4 regions of the Pseudomonas sp. ArH3a genome follow, and region 1 is predicted to be linked to each of the others. Evidence: predicted binding sites of a transcription regulator. Region 1 holds the regulator's gene; each other region holds the start of a gene.
What was found. The regulator FliA, encoded in region 1, starts transcription of late flagellar genes. The targets are predictions, from matches to a motif close to CTAAAGTTTNNNNNNNNNNNGCCGNTAA.

Region 1 (4,537 bases):
GCAGGGGCTGGAGCGGGTTTGGCGGCAGCCGGGATGGCGGCCGGTGCGGGTTTCGCCGCTACCGGGGCGGCAGTCGCCGCAGCGGCCGGGGCCACTTCGGTGAACTTGCCTTTGCCGTGCAAATCATCCAACAGGGCTTCGAACTCGTGATCAGAGATCAGCCCGTCGCCCGCTGGTGCCGCACTGGCAGGTGCTGCACCGGCGACTGGGGCTGCGGCGGTCGCGGCAACTTGCGGCAAGGCTTCAGCGACAAACGTGCCTTTGCCATGCAGCTGGTCGAGCAACGCTTCGAATTCGTCGTCGGTAATGTCGTTGCTGGCCGGGGCCGCTGGCGCTTTCGACTCGGCGGCGGGTGCCACCACGTCAGCGGCGAACTGGCCTTTGCCATGCAACTGGTCGAGCAGGGATTCGAACTCTGCGTCGGTGATGTCTTCGCTGGTCGGCGTTGCGGGCGCAGCAGGCGCTTGCGGCGCTTGCGGCGCCTCAGCCTCGGCCTTCACCGCACTGAGGGAGTTGAGCAACTGCTCGAACTCGCTGTCGGTCACATCCGCTTCCGGCTCAGCAACCGCAGCAGGCGCTGCTTCCACCACCGGCGCAGCCGGGGTGGCGGCAGGTTCTGCCAGGCGCGCCAGGGCGGCCAGCAGTTCCGGCGTGGCCGCTGTGATCGGGGCACGTTCGCGCACTTCGCTGAACATGCCGTTGACCGCATCCAATGCTTCCAGAATCACGTCCATCAGTTCCGAGTCGACGTGGCGCTCACCCTTACGCAGGATGTCGAACACGTTCTCGGCGATGTGACAGCACTCCACCAGCTCATGGAGCTGGAGGAAGCCGGCGCCCCCTTTTACAGTGTGAAAACCGCGAAAAATTGCATTGAGCAGGTTCGCATCATCCGGTCGACTTTCCAGCTCGACCAGTTGTTCGGACAGTTGCTCTAAAATTTCGCCGGCCTCTACAAGGAAATCCTGAAGGATTTCTTCATCGGCGCCGAAGCTCATGTGGGTGCTCCTTAGAAGCCTAAACTGGATAACAGGTCATCTACGTCATCCTGACCTGACATAACGTCTTCACGTTTATCGGCATGAATCTGCGGACCTTCACCCTTGGCGAGATGTTTTTGTGGATCTTTTTCCGAGAGGATCGCTTCGCGGTCATGTTCGATGCCGGCAAAACGATCAACTTGGCCGGCCATGAGCACCAATTTGAGCAGGTTGCTTTCCACTTCGGTGACCAGTTGGGTCACGCGTTTGATCACCTGACCGGTGAGGTCCTGGTAATCCTGGGCCAGCAGAATGTCATTGAGGTTGCTGGCAACCGTACGGTTGTCCTGCTCGCTGCGCGACAAAAAGCCGTCGACCCGACGCGCCAAATCACGAAACTCTTCGGCCCCCACTTCGCGACGCATGAAGCGGCCCCAGTCAACGCTCAGGGCTTGTGCTTCGGTGGTCATGCCATTGACCAAGGGCGTTGCGTTTTCCACCAGGTCCATGGTGCGGTTGGCCGCCGCCTCTGTCAGCCTGACCACATAGGACAGGCGTTCGGTGGCATCGGTAATTTGCGAAATTTCTTCGGCCTGGGGCATGTGCGGGTCAATCTGAAAATTGACGATCGCACTGTGCAGCTCGCGTGTGAGCTTGCCCACTTCCTGGTACAGGCCGCGGTCACGGGTCTGGTTAAGCTCATGGATTAACTGCACCGCGTCGCCGAACTGGCCTTTTTCAAGGCTTTCAACCAACTGGTGAGCATGCTTTTTCAGGGTCGACTCAAAGTCTCCCTGTGACGTTTCTTTATGCTCCATAGCTCCCCCGTGGCAGCATCAATGACCGATGCGTTCGAAGATTTTTTCGATCTTCTCTTTCAAGGCCTGTGCAGTGAATGGCTTGACCACGTAGCCGTTTACCCCAGCTTGGGCGGCTTCGATGATCTGTTCACGCTTGGCTTCGGCGGTCACCATCAACACAGGCAGGCTGCGCAGTTTTTCATCGGCGCGCACGTGGCGCAGCAAGTCGATGCCGGTCATGCCCGGCATGTTCCAGTCGGTTACCAGAAAGTCAATGCTCCCGCTGTTGAGGATCGGAATCGCCGTAATGCCGTCATCCGCCTCGACCGTGTTAGTGAACCCAAGGTCACGCAACAGGTTTTTTATGATCCGCCGCATCGTTGAGAAGTCATCAACGATGAGGATTTTCATGTTCTTGTCCAATTCGACCTCCAAGCAGTCTTAAACGCGCCCAGCACCTGGACGCGCCATTTCAATCAACAGGCGTTACACAAAAAGGACTGCCCAGGGCACCACGCAACGAACCCGCGAAAGCATGCAGCCTTCGCGGTAGCGTCTGCAGTGTCCCCACACTGCCTGTCAGCGCGTGCGCCACTCTCCCAATCGCCCCCGCAAGCGGGCTGCGCACTGGCTGTGCAACTGGCTGACACGCGATTCGCTGACCCCCAGGACCTCACCGATTTCCTTGAGGTTCAGCTCTTCGTCGTAGTACAGCGACAACACCAGTCGCTCACGCTCCGGCAAATTGGCAATCGCGTCCGCCAACGCCCCCTGGAAACGTTCGTCTTCCAGGTCGCGCGACGGCTCCAGATGTGCACTCGCGCCATCCTCGTGCAGCCCTTCGTGTTCGCCGTCCTGCAACAGGTCGTCGAAACTGAACAGGCGGCTGCCCAAGGTATCGTTCAAAATCCCGTAGTAATCGTCGAGACTCAATTGGAGTTCGGCCGCAACTTCATGATCTTTAGCGTCACGACCGGTTTTTGCTTCAATTGAGCGAATTGCGTCACTGACCATTCGCGTGTTGCGGTGTACCGAACGCGGCGCCCAATCCCCTTTACGCACCTCATCGAGCATCGCGCCACGTATACGAATACCCGCATACGTCTCGAAACTCGCGCCTTTGCTCGCGTCGTATTTGGTCGACACTTCGAGCAAACCAATCATGCCGGCCTGGATGAGGTCTTCGACCTGCACGCTGGCGGGCAGGCGTGCCAGCAAGTGGTAGGCAATGCGCTTGACCAGCGGCGCATAGCGCTCGATCAACTCGCCCTGGCTGTCACGTGCCGACTTTTTGTAAAGGTTGTAGCCGCTGGCTGTCATAGCACCGGTCCTGCGCTCGTCTGATGCACCAATCGCTCGACGAAAAACTCCAGATGCCCCCGAGGGTTAGCGGGCAACGGCCAAGTATCGACCTTCTGAGCAATAGCCTTGAACGCCAATGCGCATTTGGAACGAGGGAACGCTTCGTAGACTGCACGCTGCTTTTGCACAGCCTTGCGTACACACTCGTCATAGGGAACTGCGCCCACGTATTGTAGGGCGACATCGAGGAAGCGATCCGTGACCTTGGTCAACTTGGCGAACAGGTTTCGCCCTTCTTGCGGGCTTTGGGCCATGTTGGCCAACACGCGAAAGCGATTCATGCCGTAGTCACGGTTAAGCAATTTGATCAGGGCGTAGGCGTCGGTGATCGACGTAGGTTCGTCGCAGACCACCAGCAACACTTCTTGCGCGGCGCGCACAAAGCTGACCACCGACTCGCCGATCCCGGCGGCGGTGTCGATCACCAGCACGTCGAGGTTGTCGCCGATATCGCTGAACGCCTGGATCAGGCCGGCATGCTGCGCCGGGCTCAGGTGCACCATGCTCTGGGTGCCCGAGGCGGCCGGCACGATACGAATGCCACCGGGGCCCTGCAGCAGCACATCGCGCAGCTCGCAGCGGCCTTCGATCACATCGGCAAGGGTATGTTTGGGTGTCAGCCCCAGCAGAACGTCGACGTTCGCCAGGCCCAGGTCAGCATCCAGCAGCATGACGCGACGGCCAAGCTCTGCCAGGGCCAGGGACAAATTCACTGACACGTTAGTTTTCCCGACGCCACCTTTGCCGCCGGTCACCGCGATCACCTGTACGGGATGCATGCTGCCCATTTTATTTCTTTACCTTGTCTTGCTTAGACGCAGGCTACATGGCTTGGCCGCGTGAATCGCTTGCAGACCATCGATGTAGGTACATTTCACGGTGTTCATCCCGCCTCAACCGACCCGTTTTGCCGGGTGGTGGTAAAGGTCGGCGAACATATCGGCCATCGCTTCCTCGCTAGGCTCTTCTTGCATTTGCACGCTGACAGCACGGCTGACCAACTGATGACGGCGCGGCAGATGCAGATCATCCGGAATCCGCGGCCCGTCGGTCAGGTAAGCAACCGGTAATTCATGACTGATAGCCAGGCTCAGCACTTCGCCCAGGCTCGCGGTTTCGTCGAGCTTGGTGAGGATGCAACCGGCCAGGCCGCAGCGCTTGTAGCTGTGGTAGGCAGCGGTAAGAACCTGTTTCTGGCTGGTGGTTGCAAGCACCAGGTAATTCTTCGACTTGATGCCACGCCCGGCCAGGCTTTCCAGCTGCATGCGCAGCGCCGGGTCGCTGGCTTGCAGGCCGGCGGTGTCGATCAGCACCACGCGCTTGCGCAGCAGCGGGTCGAGGGCGTTGGCCAGGGACTGGCCCGGGTCGACGTGGGTCACCGACACATTGAGGATG
Region 2 (4,537 bases), 3.2 Mb from region 1:
GCGTCTCTAAAGATTTCAGCCCTGATTTTAGGGGGTTTCCTACACTGCACACAGATACAGTGACGTCTCAATTAGTCACACAATTGCTAGGCTTTGACGCAACATCAACTCTGCCCGCCCCTTATAACAAATAAGAATATAACTTTTGTTTTAACAACTAACCGTACGGGTTAGGGTACCCACCTATTGAACCTTGATTGGAGAGCATCCCTTGCCTCTGCGTAGCACTTTCACCCGTTTCTTCCAGCTGGAAGCCGCCAGCGGTCTGTTGTTGATCGCCGCTGCCGCCTTGGCGCTGATCATCAACAACTCACCGTTGTCGCACCTGTACAGCGCCTTCCTTGACGTACCGGTGGTGGCACAAATTGGTGCGCTGAAAATCGCTAAGCCCGCTCTGCTGTGGATTAACGACGGCCTAATGGCTCTGTTCTTCCTGCTGATCGGCCTGGAGGTGAAGCGCGAGCTGCTCGACGGCCACCTGTCCAAGCCATCGCAAGTGGTCTTGCCCGGCGCTGCGGCCATTGGCGGCATGGTGGTGCCGGCACTGATCTACTGGGCAATCAACAAGGACTACCCTGCCGCGCTTTCCGGCTGGGCGATCCCGATGGCCACCGATATTGCCTTCGCACTCGGCGTGCTGGCCCTGCTGGGCAAGCGTGTGCCGGTGTCGCTGAAACTGTTCCTGATGACCCTGGCCATCATTGATGACCTCGGTGCGATCATCGTCATCGCCGTGTTCTATTCCGCCGACCTGTCGGGTGCGGCCTTGGCGGGTGCAGGCGCCTGTTTGATTGCCTTGATTGCGATGAACCGCCTGGGCGTGATCAAACTTGGGCCGTACTTGATCATCGGTCTGATCCTGTGGGTGTGTGTGCTCAAAAGTGGTGTACACGCCACCTTGGCCGGTGTGACCTTGGCGTTCTGTATTCCGCTGCGCACCAAGAACGCCGAAACGTCGCCATTGCTGACCCTGGAACACGCCCTGCACCCGTGGGTGGCTTACGCCATCCTGCCGCTGTTCGCGTTTGCCAATGCTGGCGTGTCCCTCACCGGGGTCAGCGTGGAGAGCTTCACCCATCACGTGCCTCTGGGCATCGCGGCCGGCCTGCTGATCGGTAAGACCGTCGGCGTGTTCGGCCTCACCTGGCTCGCCATCAAGACCGGCCTTGCGGCCCTGCCCAGCGGCGCGAACTGGGGCCAGGTGTTTGGGGTGGCGATCCTGTGCGGTATCGGCTTTACCATGAGCCTGTTTGTCGGCTCCCTGGCGTTTGTGCCGGGCGCCAGTGAATTCGCCGGGGAGGATCGAATGGGGATTCTGACCGGGTCGATCCTGGCAGCGTGTATAGGTTATGCGGTGACGGCGATGGCGAGTCGCAAGAAAGCCTGAGCGTTCTGAAAGCACTACCAAAAACCCCAACCGGTCACCCGGTTGGGGTTTTTCTTTTTCCGCAGATGACACTTTTCTCAAACGCCTAAAGACTTCGCGCTCGCCGCCGACTAGTGATTGTGGCGCTCCAACTGTCCCCGCCCGGGACACACGCCCGAGAATGCTCCCCAACGCGTTTCCAGCCCGAGCGAAAACCCCATGTTCCTGAGAAATATGAGAATCGCCGCCAGAGCCTTTATCGGCTTCGCGGCTATTGCGTCGCTGAGTGTGTTTCTCGGTCTGTTCGCCCTCAAGCAGATAGGCGAAGTCCAGTCACAGGCTGCCGACATTCAGAACAATTGGATGCAGCGCGTCAGGCTCCTGGCCCTGGCCAATGCCTCGCTCGACCGTTTTCGCCTGGGAGAAATGGCGCACATCCTGTCGTCTGGCGATGCGGACATGCAGACCTATGAAGACAAATCCGCCGGCCGCCTGAAAAGCGTCAAGGAACAGCTCGCGCAATATGCAGCGCTGCTGCGCACGCCTGAGGAACAATCACGGCTGGAGGTGTTCAACCAAAGCCTGGATGCCTACGCGAAGAACCACACCGAAATGCTCAAACGCTCACGCTCAGGCGATAAGGCCGGCGCCCGCGACTTTCTCAACAGCATTCGAGAAAGCTATGAGCAGATGACCAAGAACTTCGATCAACTGATAGACCTCGCCAACAAAGGCGCCGAACAAGCCGGGCAGACCTCTGTAGGCGCCTACCAGCATGCGGTGAGCGGCATCACGATCGTCATTCTGCTGGTGAGTGGCGGCACAGTGCTGGTCGCCTGGCTGCTGACCCGAAGCATAACCGGGCCGATCATTGAAGCCGTGCAGGTGGCCGAAACCATCGCCAAGGGCGATCTCACCCAGCCCATCAACCCGACAGGCAACGATGAGGCCACTCGCCTGCTCAGGGCTCAAGAGACCATGCGTAACAACCTGGTGCAGACCCTGCGGCAAATCACCGGCTCATCCAGCCAACTGGCCGCTGCGGCCGAGGAGCTTAACGCCGTGACCGCCGAGGGCAGCCGCGACCTGCAGCAGCAACATGGGGAGATCGAGCAAGCGGCCACGGCCGTCACCGAGATGACCACCGCGATTGAAGAGGTGGCGCGCAATGCCGCCTCGACCTCCGACCTTTCCCAAGAGTCGCGAAGCATCGCCTTGAAAGGCCAGCAGCGCATGGTCGAGGCGTTGAATGCCATCCAGGCGCTGACCCGTGGTGTTGAGGTCAGCTCCAGGCAAGTCGGTGGCCTGGCTGAGCAAGCCAAAGGTATCGGCAAAGTACTTGATGTGATCCGCACCATTGCCGAGCAAACCAACCTGTTGGCCCTGAACGCGGCCATCGAAGCGGCGCGTGCCGGTGAGGCCGGGCGTGGTTTTGCGGTGGTCGCCGATGAAGTGCGCGCCCTAGCCCACCGAACGGCCCAATCGACCCAGGAAATCGAACAAATGATCGGCAGTATTCAGACCAATACCGCCAGCACCGTCCACACCATGCTCGACAGCAGCACCATGACCCAGCAGACCCTGGCGTTGGCCGAGCTGGCTCAGCAAGCGCTGGCGGATATCCTGGCGGCTAACGATGAGATCAACGACCGTAACCTGGTGATTACCACGGCGGCGGCAGAGCAGGCCGACGTTGCACGGGCGGTTGATCGCAACTTGCTGAATATTCAACAGCTGTCGATTCAGTCGGCGCAAGGCTCGACCCAAACGACGGCCGCCTCGCAATCCCTCGCCAGCCTGGCGCATGAATTGAACACGATGGTGAAGCACTTTCAGGTTTGAAGTGAGGCTTTAAAACTTCACAATGCCTGACCGAATGCTACCCCCTCGCCACAGGCAAACTTCGACATACTCGGCCCTCCATGAGTTGGGCCTTAAATCCAGCAAAAAAAACCGCCCGACTAAGGGTGTTTTATTGCCTGCGTTTCTTGCGCTACCGGAGAAACCCATCAGACATTTCCCACGAGTCGCCAGGATTGCCTTGCAGCAAGTGACGCACTAGTCTCCCCCATTCGCTGACACTCAGCGATCAGGCGTCGCGGCCTGTTAACTTGATGCATAATTGCCATCGCTTTTCGTCAGCCACTCCTATGGCTGACGCTTCGTGTTATGGCAGCTGTGCGCGGGATACCTTCGGTATGCCGAGTTCCAAGTTCTCGGTCCGCGAACCTGCGTACAGCTGCCACCTTCCATCGCGTCGCGGCGATCAGGGGCGGCTCCACCCATGTACAAGGTCACACCGAACCCACCTCCGTTAGACACTCAGGCACTGCGCCACCCAATGGTTACGAACCACTGTTTTCGATTAACTCAGCCGCCGACACAGAGGCCTTATTGGTAAATGCATACGAAACCCTGATAGGCGCAGGCGGGCTGACCTCTGATTTAGCAGAAACAACGGACGGAAAACTACGCAGCCAATTGTTAGCAATTGGGCAGCTACTCGGACTGGCGGGACTGTTAGTAGATCGTGCAATGGAGCAGCGGTGCCCGACATAACAGAGCTAGAAATGTTATCGGCAATCCCAGCCCACAAAACCAAAAAACCCCAACCGGTTACCCGGTTGGGGTTTTGTGTTGCTACGGCCGACGCTTAACGCGTAACGCGGCTGGTACCGTCAACGGTCATGATGCGTACGCGATCGCCGATGCGGAAGATTTCATTTTCCTGCACGGCTTGTACGTAGGCGCGCATGCTGCCGTCGTCTTCGCGAACGGTGATTTCCACGCCCTGGGTACGGGTCAGGCCTTCTTCGGTGGCCGAGCCCAGCAGGCCACCGGCTACGGCGCCGATCACCGCGGTGACGATACTGCCACGGCCACCGCCAATGGCGCTGCCGCCAACGCCGCCGATGACTGCGCCAGCAGCGCCGCCGATTGGGGTCTTGGTGCCTTCGATTTTCACCGGACGCAGGGATTCAATGGTGCCCATGCGAACGGTTTGTACACGGCGCGCCTCGTCACGGGAGTACGAGTCGCCGGTCAGACTCGAGGCGCAGCCACCCAACAACAACGACAGGGTGGTAAAGCAGGCAACTAGTAAAACGGACTTACGCATAGCTTCAACTCCAAAGGACAGGTATTCATTAGACGCCGCAGCTTGGCGCCTGT
Region 3 (4,537 bases), 2.4 Mb from region 1:
CAGTTGGGTTTCGTCGGCCACGCTGTCCACCGCCACGGCTATCTGATGCACGCTGCGGTTGATCTCTTCGGCCACGGCGGTCTGCTCTTCGGCGGCGCTGGCGATTTGCGCGTTCATTGAGTTGATGGTGCCGATCAGTTGGGCCATGGTGTCCAGCGACGCCCCGGCCTGGTTGGCCTGGGCCGAGGTGCCGTCGCCGGCATCGCTGGAGCGGCGCATCGCGTCCACGGCGGCTTCGGTGCCTTTTTGCAGGCGGTCGATCATGCCCTGGATTTCCTGGGTGCTGGTCTGGGTGCGGCTGGCCAGGGCGCGCACTTCGTCGGCGACCACGGCAAAACCGCGCCCGGCCTCACCGGCCCGCGCGGCTTCGATGGCGGCGTTGAGCGCCAGCAGGTTGGTCTGTTCAGCAATCGAGCGGATCACCCCGAGCACGCTGACAATCGACGACACATCCTGCTGCAGGCTGTCGAGGGACACGCCGCTGCTGCGAATGTCGTTCACCAGCGCATGGATCTGCGCGATGCTGCCGTCTACCACGCGCTTGGCCGCCTGGCCCTCGGCGTCGGTCTGTTGCGCAGCGACGGCGGCGCCCTGGGCACTGCGGGCGACTTCGTGGGCCGCGGAGGACATCTGGTTAATGGCCGTGGCCACTTGGTCCGTTTCGTGACGCTGGCGCTCCATCGCGGTTTCCGAGCGTTGGGCTTGCTCAGACACCTGCCCGACCAGCCCGGTGAGCTGCGAGGTCATCTCGGTGATCTGGCGCACCAGCCCGTGGATCTTGTCGACAAACCGGTTGAACGCACCGGCCAGATCGCCCAGTTCATCTTGGCTGGTGATCGCCAGACGGCGGGTCAAGTCACCCTCGCCCGCCGCGATATCGTCGAGGTTGGCTTTCATCAAGCTCAACGGACGCAGGATGGTATTGGCCGTCACCATGCCCACGGCGGCAATCACCAGCAACACCACCACAGCGACACCAAGAATGCTCAGCAGCACGCCTTCCATGCGTTTCTCAACCTTGGCTTCGACCACCGCCACCTGGGCTTCGATACCATCGAGGTTCACCGAGGTACCAATCACCATGTCCCACTTGGGCAGGTATTCGGTGTAGCCGAGCTTGGGCACCAGTTCACTCTGGCCGGGCTGGGTCGAGCTGTATTGCAGGTAGTGAGTGCCATCCTTGCCGACCTTGACCAGGTCGCGGTTGACGTAGACGCCGTTAGGGTCGCGGTTGTCCTTGAAGCTCTTGCCCACGCCGTCCGGGCTGTTGCCCTTGAACAGGCGAATGGTCTCGGAGTCGTAGCCGAAAAAGTAACCGTCCTTGCCGTAGGTGGTGTTGGAGAGCAACTTGACCACCTCAGCCCGCGCGGCGGTATCACCAGGGGCGGCAGCGTCGTAGAGCGGTTTGACGGTGGTCATGGCCACTTCTACATAGCTTTGCAGGGTGGCCTTGGCGTTGTTGAGCAGGCGCTGGCGGGTTTCATCCACCTCGTTGCGCGCCTGGCCCTGGAGGATCCACACGGTGGTCAGGCTGATGACCACAGCAAACAACAACACCGGCACGACGGCGAGGGACAGGACTTTGGCCTTCAAGCTCAGACGCATGGCATTTCTCTCTTATTAGGGGCGACTTGAGAGGTTAACGGCCAACTGCCTGGATTCTAAAGGACTCAAACGACGTGTCGCCGAGCTCACCCTTCAGGTCGGTACTCCTTGGCGCTCAGGGTCTGTATTTTTCCACCAGGGCCAATGCAATAGCCTCGGTCTGGGCGTCGGGGATACCCGAGATACCAGCCGGACGAAAATGCATTTGGAACGCGCGAAACACTTGGCGGGTTTCTTCGTCCAGCACTCCGGTTTGCGCAATTTTGTAGCCATAAGCAGCAAGGGCTTTTTGCAACGTACCGGCTTCAACCCGTTGGGACTCAGGGCGCTTGGCAAGGTGCTTTTGTACAGTGGCCGCGTCGGGCCAAGCGCCTATGCCGTGTTCGGAAAATGCCTGCCAGGGAAATAACGGGCCGGGGTCTGATTTACGCAAAGGGGCAATGTCACTGTGAGCGACCACATTTTGCGGCTCGATGCCATAACGCTTGATCAAGTCTGCTGAGAGGCGCTTGACCAACGTCAGCTGTGCTTCCGTGTACGGGAACCATAGCCGCCCGGTGGGTCCCTCGATAAAGCCAGCATTGACGATTTCGATGCCGATAGACGTGTCATTAAGGTTATTGCGGCTTGCCCATTGGCTGACCCCGGCGTGCCAGGCGCGCCTCCCCTCCGGCACCAACTGCAGAGCTACGGGTAGTTCGTGGTGCGTGGGCGGCGTAGTAAAAGCCAGGTAATGAGCGCTGGCGGTGCCGCTGGTCAGCGCTTGAAGGGAGTGGTGGTCGTCAAGGACTGTGTAATGCAGGACTAAATGACGGACCCGTTCGTTCTGGCTTTGGGACTCATGTGTGGTGTCTATGGCGTAACCGTTTTTTGCGATGAGGTTTTTCGGGCCCGTGGTGCAGCCTGCCATGGTCAGGATGGCTAGGAAAAGGATCAGCGTTTTCATCGGTGTACCTGAGCGGCGAATAAGATGCTCAAGAATGTAAAGACCCTTGCCACCCAAATACCGCACAGATGCTGCCTGAGTGCCGAATAGAGAAAGGTCTTACATAAAAAAGAGCACCTTCAGGCAAATTCTCTGTTTAGCCTCAATCACCGAGGGTGTCGCTACACGCCTGCAAGCACTAAAGGGTCATCGCTGCCAGCCACCCAAACGCCAACAACGGAATGTTGTAGTGCAAGAAGGTCGGCACCACTGTGTCCCAGATGTGATGGTGCTGACCATCAATATTGAGCCCAGAGGTCGGCCCGAGGGTGGAATCCGACGCAGGCGAGCCAGCATCGCCAAGCGCACCTGCGGTGCCGACGATGCACACAATGGCCAGCGGGCTGAACCCCAGTTGCACACACAACGGCACAAAAATCGCCGCAAGAATCGGCACCGTGGAAAACGACGAACCAATGCCCATCGTCACCAGCAGCCCCACCAGCAACATCAGCAACGCGCCCACGCCACGGCTGTGGCCGATAAACGCCGCCGAGGCTTCCACCAGCGAGCGCACGTCACCGGTGGCCTTGAGCACTTCGGCAAAGCCCGAGGAGGCGATCATGATGAAGCCGATCATCGCCATCATCTTCATGCCTTCGGTGAACAAATCGTCGGTTTCGCGCCAGCGCACAATGCCCGACACCGAAAAGATCAGGAACCCAGCCAGGGCGCCGATGATCATCGAGTCCAGCCACAGCTGAATGATGAACGCCGAAGCAATCGCCAGCCCGGCCACCAGCAGGGTCAGCGGGTTGTACTGCACTGCCACCTGCTCGACCCGCTCGATTTTCTCCAGGTCGTACACGCGTTTTTTGCGGTAACTGACAAACACCGCCACCAGCAAGCCAACCACCATGCCCAGCGCCGGTAGGCCCATGGCGTGGGTGACGTTGACCTGGCTGATGTCCACGCCGCTCTTGGCCACGTTGGCCAGCAGGATCTGGTTGAGAAAGATATTGCCGAAGCCCACCGGCAGGAACATATACGGGGTGATCAGGCCGAAGGTCATTACACAGGCGATCAGCCGGCGGTCCAGTTGCAGCTTGGTCAGCACGTATAACAGTGGCGGCACCAGCAGCGGGATAAATGCGATGTGGATCGGCAGGATGTTCTGCGAGGCAATCGCCACCACCCACAACAGGCCGATCAGCAGCCATTTGACGTGGCTGCCGCCGGTGGCTTCCTGGCGGTCCACCAGCGTCAACGCCTTGTCCGCCAGGGCATGGGCCAGGCCGGACTTGGCAATCGCCACCGCGAAAGCGCCGAGCAAGGCGTAGGACAACGCCACGGTCGCGCCGCCACCCAAACCGCCGTTGAAGGCCTTGAGCGTGGCCTCAATGCCCAGGCCACCGGTCAAGCCACCCACCAGGGCGCCAACAATGATGGCGATGACCACATGCACGCGGGACAAACTGAGCACCAGCATGGTGCCGACCGCGGCGATGACTGCGTTAATCATGGTTACCTCAAGACAGAAACATAAAAACAGGCATGCCCGCTTCCGAGCGGCCATGGGGTTGGCTGCCGGCGTGCAGGCTTTAGGAGGTCTTATTAGAGGGCGCGCACTTTGCAGCAGGCGGGCGCGCATGTCAAAAAGCGGCGTCGCTTTCAGCATTAAATTGAACGTTTAAATAATAAAGAAGCAACAATAACGGCCGATACAGAGGCTCTCTGCGTTTTCAGGTTAAGGATGCTCCTCGATGCCCCTCAGACAGCTCTCCATTCAATGGAAAATCACCCTGCTCGCCGGCCTGTGCCTGCTGGGGATCGTGACCCTGCTGGTGGGTCTGTCGCTGTATCGCATGGAGCACAGCTCGCAGCAGGTCAAAGCCTCGAGTATGCAAATGCTCGACGAGTCTGCCCAGGCGCGCATCGAGGCCCAAGGTGAAGTGCAGGCGTTGGGGATTCGCCAGCAATTCATGGACGCCTACCAGTACGGTCATG
Region 4 (4,537 bases), 400 kb from region 1:
AAAGTGCCTTTGGAAGTGCTGTTTGTGGCCGGGTTCCTGTGTTCCCTGGTGCAGTTCTGCCTGTATCCGCTGGCGGTGGCGTTTTCCAATGACCATGTTGAAGGCGATCGTCGGGTCTCGCTGACCGCCATGTTGCTGGTGACCTACGGCATCGGCGCAAGTATTGGGCCGCTGTTGGCTGGTGTGGTCATGAAGCTATTCGGCAGCCACATGCTGTATGCGTTTTTCAGCCTGTGTGCGTTGATCCTGGTGTGGCGTATCCGGCCGAAGGCGGTGACCAACCTGCATCAGGTGGACGATGCGCCGCTGCACCACGTGGCGATGCCCGACAGCATGTCCAGCTCGCCGCTGGTGGCGTGCCTGGACCCGCGAGTAGACGAAGCCGTGGTACAGGAGCAAATGCAGACCGTTGTCCCGGACCCAGAGCCTGAAGCTGATCCGCAACAACCGGCGGATGAGCCGGCTTTTGAAGGTCCGCCGGAGCCTCTGGGACCGGACGAGCATCCTCATGACTTGAGCAGGGCACGCCCCTGAAAGCAAAAACGGGCAGATCCCATCAGGATCTGCCCGTTTTTTTTGCCGCGACCTTTAAGGCTTAAAGGTCGTCGTCTTTGTCAAAGCGCCGCGCTTCACGCTGCAACTGGTACACAAACCGCTCCACCTGCCGTTGCACCAGGCCGCTCATGTTGTGGAAGCGCACACCGGCGAATGTGGTGTTGATCTTGTCTTCGAGGTGCAAGTAGCGCAGCTCGACGGAGGTGGTCATGCTGCCGAAGGGCAGGGCGGCGATAAAGCGATCGTAGACCTGGCCCAGTTGCAGGCGCTCGGAAATATCGCCCTCAAAGCGCAATTTGCAGCCGGTGGCGGAGATATCCAGCAACTTGCCGCTGATCGGCGCCTTGAGTTTCTCGCCACCCAGCTCGATGTTGACCAATTGCGCCAGCTTCAAGGCGGCGCGAAAAGCATTGCGACGCTGATGGTAGACCACTTCGTCGGGCATGCTGCCGGTGTAGATGCGATGGCCGTCTTTTTCGCTGATCGTCAGCGTGCCATTGCTTTCCCAGGCGACGCGTACGCCGTCATGAAAGCCTTCGATGCGGAACGGTTCGCCATTCTCAAGATAGCGTTCACCGTCGCGGGGGATCATTTCGTCCAGGGCCAGCGTCTTGCTGTCCCGGTCAACGTCCACCAAGTAGCTTTGGAAGCGCTGGCTGCGTTCGTGGAAAGTGATGATCAGCGGATCATGGCTTTCTTGCAGCATGCGCAACGTGCTGGCGATTTCCAGAGGCGTGGTGAGCACCTTGGGTGGCTGCGGGGCATCTTCCGCATTAAGGGCGTTGAACACGGTTCTTCCATCTCCAGACAAAATACGACTACACGCAAGAACCGGCATTTTGCCAGCATGTAGCGCGCCTTGGATAGGGCGCGCTGTAAACCAGTGTCAGGCCTGGCTGCGGGTGCTTGGCTTGACCAGGCGCGAGGTTGAGCCTTGGGCGTTGTAAAGGGCCGGAGGCTCTCCGCCGTGAAGTATGCGCAACTGGTTGGCGGTCGTGGCTTGCTGCAGCTGGATCGACTGACCGTTGAGCAGGTTGGCGTCCTGACACTCGGTGAGCAATTGGTTGAGTGCGGTGCTCTGCGCCAGCAACTGATCGCCGACTGAGGAGTGGCTAGCCAGTTGTGCGAGGCCGTCGTGATCAGCCGGTAGGCCGAGGCTGATGAGAATCTCGCTGCGCTTTTTGCCATGCTGCTCCAGCAGCACAATCAGCGACTGCTTGCGCGCCAGAATTTCTTCCAGCAAGCGCATGTCCCGGCCATAGAGTGCCAGGGATTCTTCTTTCAGCAGCTCGAGCAAATGTTGCGTCGGCGCCAGATCATCAATGATCAGTTCAAGCAAATGTTCGTCGTGGTGCATGGCTGGCCTTGGGTTTTAAGCGTCCAAAAGCCCTGCGCAGGCCTTTGCCTAGCGCTCGGCTTCGAAGTTAAGCAGCTTGCTGGCTACACGGTTGCTGTCGACTTTATAGCTGCCATCGGCGATTGCCTGTTTCAACTCGGCCACGCGGGCTTTATTGACAACCGGTTGGTCGCGCAGCGAGTCAGTGACCTTCTGCAACTGTTGAGCCTCATTGCTCAGGTGTACCGATTCCCCGCTTTGGCTGGCGCTGGCCTGTTCGGTCTTGGCGGCGGGCGCTGGCTGGGCCTTGGCTTCTACGCTGTCCTTGGCACCGCTGGTGCGCGTATTGCCGGGCAATGCCGGGGTGTTATTCAAACGACTGAAATCGATGACCATGATAAAAAAACCTCTGGGTATTTGGACGCTTGCCATGTTTTCGGCCATACCCGAACAAACTTTAGGCTCGAATGACAATAAACCTGTACAGGTCGACATCCAACGCACAGTGTAGGAAAACCTGACGCTTGATACCAGTGATCTATAAAGCTACCTCGACTTGGCCCGGCGCGGTAACTTGAGCCTTGATCACGCGATTGGAGTTGAGGTTCTTGACTCGTATCTGTTCGCTCATCCCTCCGTTGGACAGCGCTTCGCCTGGCATCTTTACCATCAGCCCGCCACTGCTGGCCGAAATCACCACTTGGTCACCCTTGCGAATCACTTCAGCCTGTTCCAGGTGGACGAGCGTTATCACCTGGTCGGTGACCATTGGTCGGGTAAGTTTTTGCCCGACGGCTTGGTCCACAGAGGTGAGGTAGCCCTGGCTGATCAGGCTTATGTCCCGTTCGCGCAGCGCAACGTCTTCAAAACCGATGATACCGGTGCGTTTGAGCGGGCGTGTGACGACCACTACATCGCGGAACAGCTTGACCTGGGCCGGTACGAATACGGTCCAGGGCGAAGCGCCGTCGCAACGCACTTTTACCGTCACGCGGCCGATGGGCTGGGCGGGGCTTTCCAGGGTGGCTGTCAATTCCTTGTCGCACATTGGCATGCGTAGGCGCGGGTCCAATTGGCTGACCTGGATTTCATAACGGCCAGGCGTCTGAGTGGTCGCCAAATAATCTTCTACAGTGAACTCAAGAAAGCCTTGAGTGACGCCGATAAGGAGATCAGGCAAGGTGACATTATCTGCACGGGCCGCCGTGCCCGAGCTCAAGGCGAGCAACGCCATCGTGACGCAGAGCAATCTGCGGTACCGTGGCAGGCGTCGGGAAACTGTCGTTTTAAAGTTCATAAATCAATAAATAGCAAAGCTCGTGCCGTTTTGTGTTGGGTACGCTTCGTACCTCTAGGTTTTAGCGTAGGAGTCTGGGCATGGCAGGAGTAATGGATTCAGTAAACCAGCGCACACAGCTGGTAGGGCAGAATCGCCTGGAGTTGTTGCTGTTCCGCCTCGATGGCAAGCAGCTGTATGGCATTAATGTGTTTAAAGTGCGGGAGGTGCTGCAGTGCCCCAAACTGACGATCATGCCCAAGTCCAGTCCGGTGGTATGTGGCGTGGCCAACATCCGTGGTGCGACCATCCCCATTCTTGATCTGGCCTTGGCCACCGGTTCTGCAGGTTTGCAGGACCGCCAGAGCCCGTTCGTGATCATTACCGAATACAACACCAAGACCCAGGGTTTCCTGGTGCGCTCGGTGGAACGCATCGTCAACATGAACTGGGAGGAGATCCATCCGCCGCCCAAGGGCACCGGCCGCGATCACTACCTCACGGCGGTGACGCGGGTCGATAACCAGTTGGTCGAAATCATCGACGTGGAGAAAATCCTCGCCGAAGTGGCGCCGACCTCGGAATCCATTTCGGTGGGTGTCGTCGACGCTGAGACGGCGCACAAGGCGATCTCGTTGCGCGTGCTGACCGTGGACGACTCCTCGGTCGCGCGCAAGCAGGTGAGCCGTTGCCTGCAAACCGTGGGTGTGGAAGTGGTGGCCCTCAACGATGGTCGCCAGGCCTTGGATTACCTGCGTAAGCTGGTGGATGAAGGCAAGAAGCCGGAAGAAGAATTCTTGATGATGATCTCCGACATCGAGATGCCGGAAATGGATGGCTACACGCTCACGGCCGAGATTCGCAACGATCCACGCATGCAAAAGTTGCATATCATCCTGCATACTTCGTTGTCGGGTGTATTCAATCAGGCGATGGTCAAGAAGGTCGGTGCTGATGACTTTCTGGCCAAATTCCGCCCTGATGACCTGGCATCCCGGGTAGTCGACCGGATCAAGGCAGCAGATCATGGCTAAGGGGCTTTTTCCCTGGCGGTCTTACGATTTTAGAGGCGGTATCAGTGTCTACGGGTAATTTGGATTTCGAACAGTTCCGGGTCTTCCTGGAAAAAGCCTGTGGCATATTGCTTGGTGAAAACAAGCAGTACCTGGTATCCAGTCGTCTCAACAAACTGATGGAGCAGCAGGGCATCAAGTCCCTGGGTGAGTTGGTGCAGCGCATCCAGGGCCAGCCGCGCAGCGGGCTAAAGGAAATGGTGGTGGATGCCATGACCACCAACGAAACCCTGTGGTTTCGCGACACCTACCCCTTCGAAGTGCTCAAGAACAAAGTGCTGCCGGAAGCCATCAAGG

Region 2: the regulator FliA is predicted to act here: its motif matches at 1,473-1,500, upstream of K0P33_RS08335 (methyl-accepting chemotaxis protein).
Region 3: the regulator FliA is predicted to act here: its motif matches at 1,640-1,667, upstream of K0P33_RS12185 (methyl-accepting chemotaxis protein).
Region 4: the regulator FliA is predicted to act here: its motif matches at 2,325-2,352, upstream of flgM (flagellar biosynthesis anti-sigma factor FlgM).

The regions. Positions count from the first base shown of each region.
Region 1 covers NZ_CP080330.1:5,014,347-5,018,883, forward strand. The annotation lists gene K0P33_RS22870 (chemotaxis protein CheA) at 1-998, opposite strand, end outside; gene K0P33_RS22875 (protein phosphatase CheZ) at 1,010-1,798, opposite strand; gene K0P33_RS22880 (chemotaxis response regulator CheY) at 1,817-2,191, opposite strand; gene fliA (RNA polymerase sigma factor FliA) at 2,360-3,100, opposite strand; gene fleN (flagellar synthesis regulator FleN) at 3,097-3,930, opposite strand; gene flhF (flagellar biosynthesis protein FlhF) at 4,036-4,537, opposite strand, start outside.
Region 2 covers NZ_CP080330.1:1,853,422-1,857,958, reverse strand. The annotation lists gene nhaA (Na+/H+ antiporter NhaA) at 212-1,387, shown strand; gene K0P33_RS08335 (methyl-accepting chemotaxis protein) at 1,586-3,208, shown strand; gene K0P33_RS08325 (glycine zipper 2TM domain-containing protein) at 4,020-4,484, opposite strand.
Region 3 covers NZ_CP080330.1:2,650,116-2,654,652, reverse strand. The annotation lists gene K0P33_RS12185 (methyl-accepting chemotaxis protein) at 1-1,605, opposite strand, end outside; gene K0P33_RS12180 (N-acetylmuramoyl-L-alanine amidase) at 1,721-2,551, opposite strand; gene K0P33_RS12175 (Na+/H+ antiporter NhaC family protein) at 2,730-4,049, opposite strand; gene K0P33_RS12170 (methyl-accepting chemotaxis protein) at 4,294-4,537, shown strand, end outside.
Region 4 covers NZ_CP080330.1:5,409,989-5,414,525, reverse strand. The annotation lists gene K0P33_RS24820 (MFS transporter) at 1-534, shown strand, start outside; gene K0P33_RS24815 (flagellar brake protein) at 596-1,345, opposite strand; gene K0P33_RS24810 (flagellar protein FlgN) at 1,442-1,912, opposite strand; gene flgM (flagellar biosynthesis anti-sigma factor FlgM) at 1,961-2,287, opposite strand; gene flgA (flagellar basal body P-ring formation chaperone FlgA) at 2,430-3,188, opposite strand; gene K0P33_RS24795 (chemotaxis protein CheV) at 3,269-4,201, shown strand; gene cheR (protein-glutamate O-methyltransferase CheR) at 4,246-4,537, shown strand, end outside.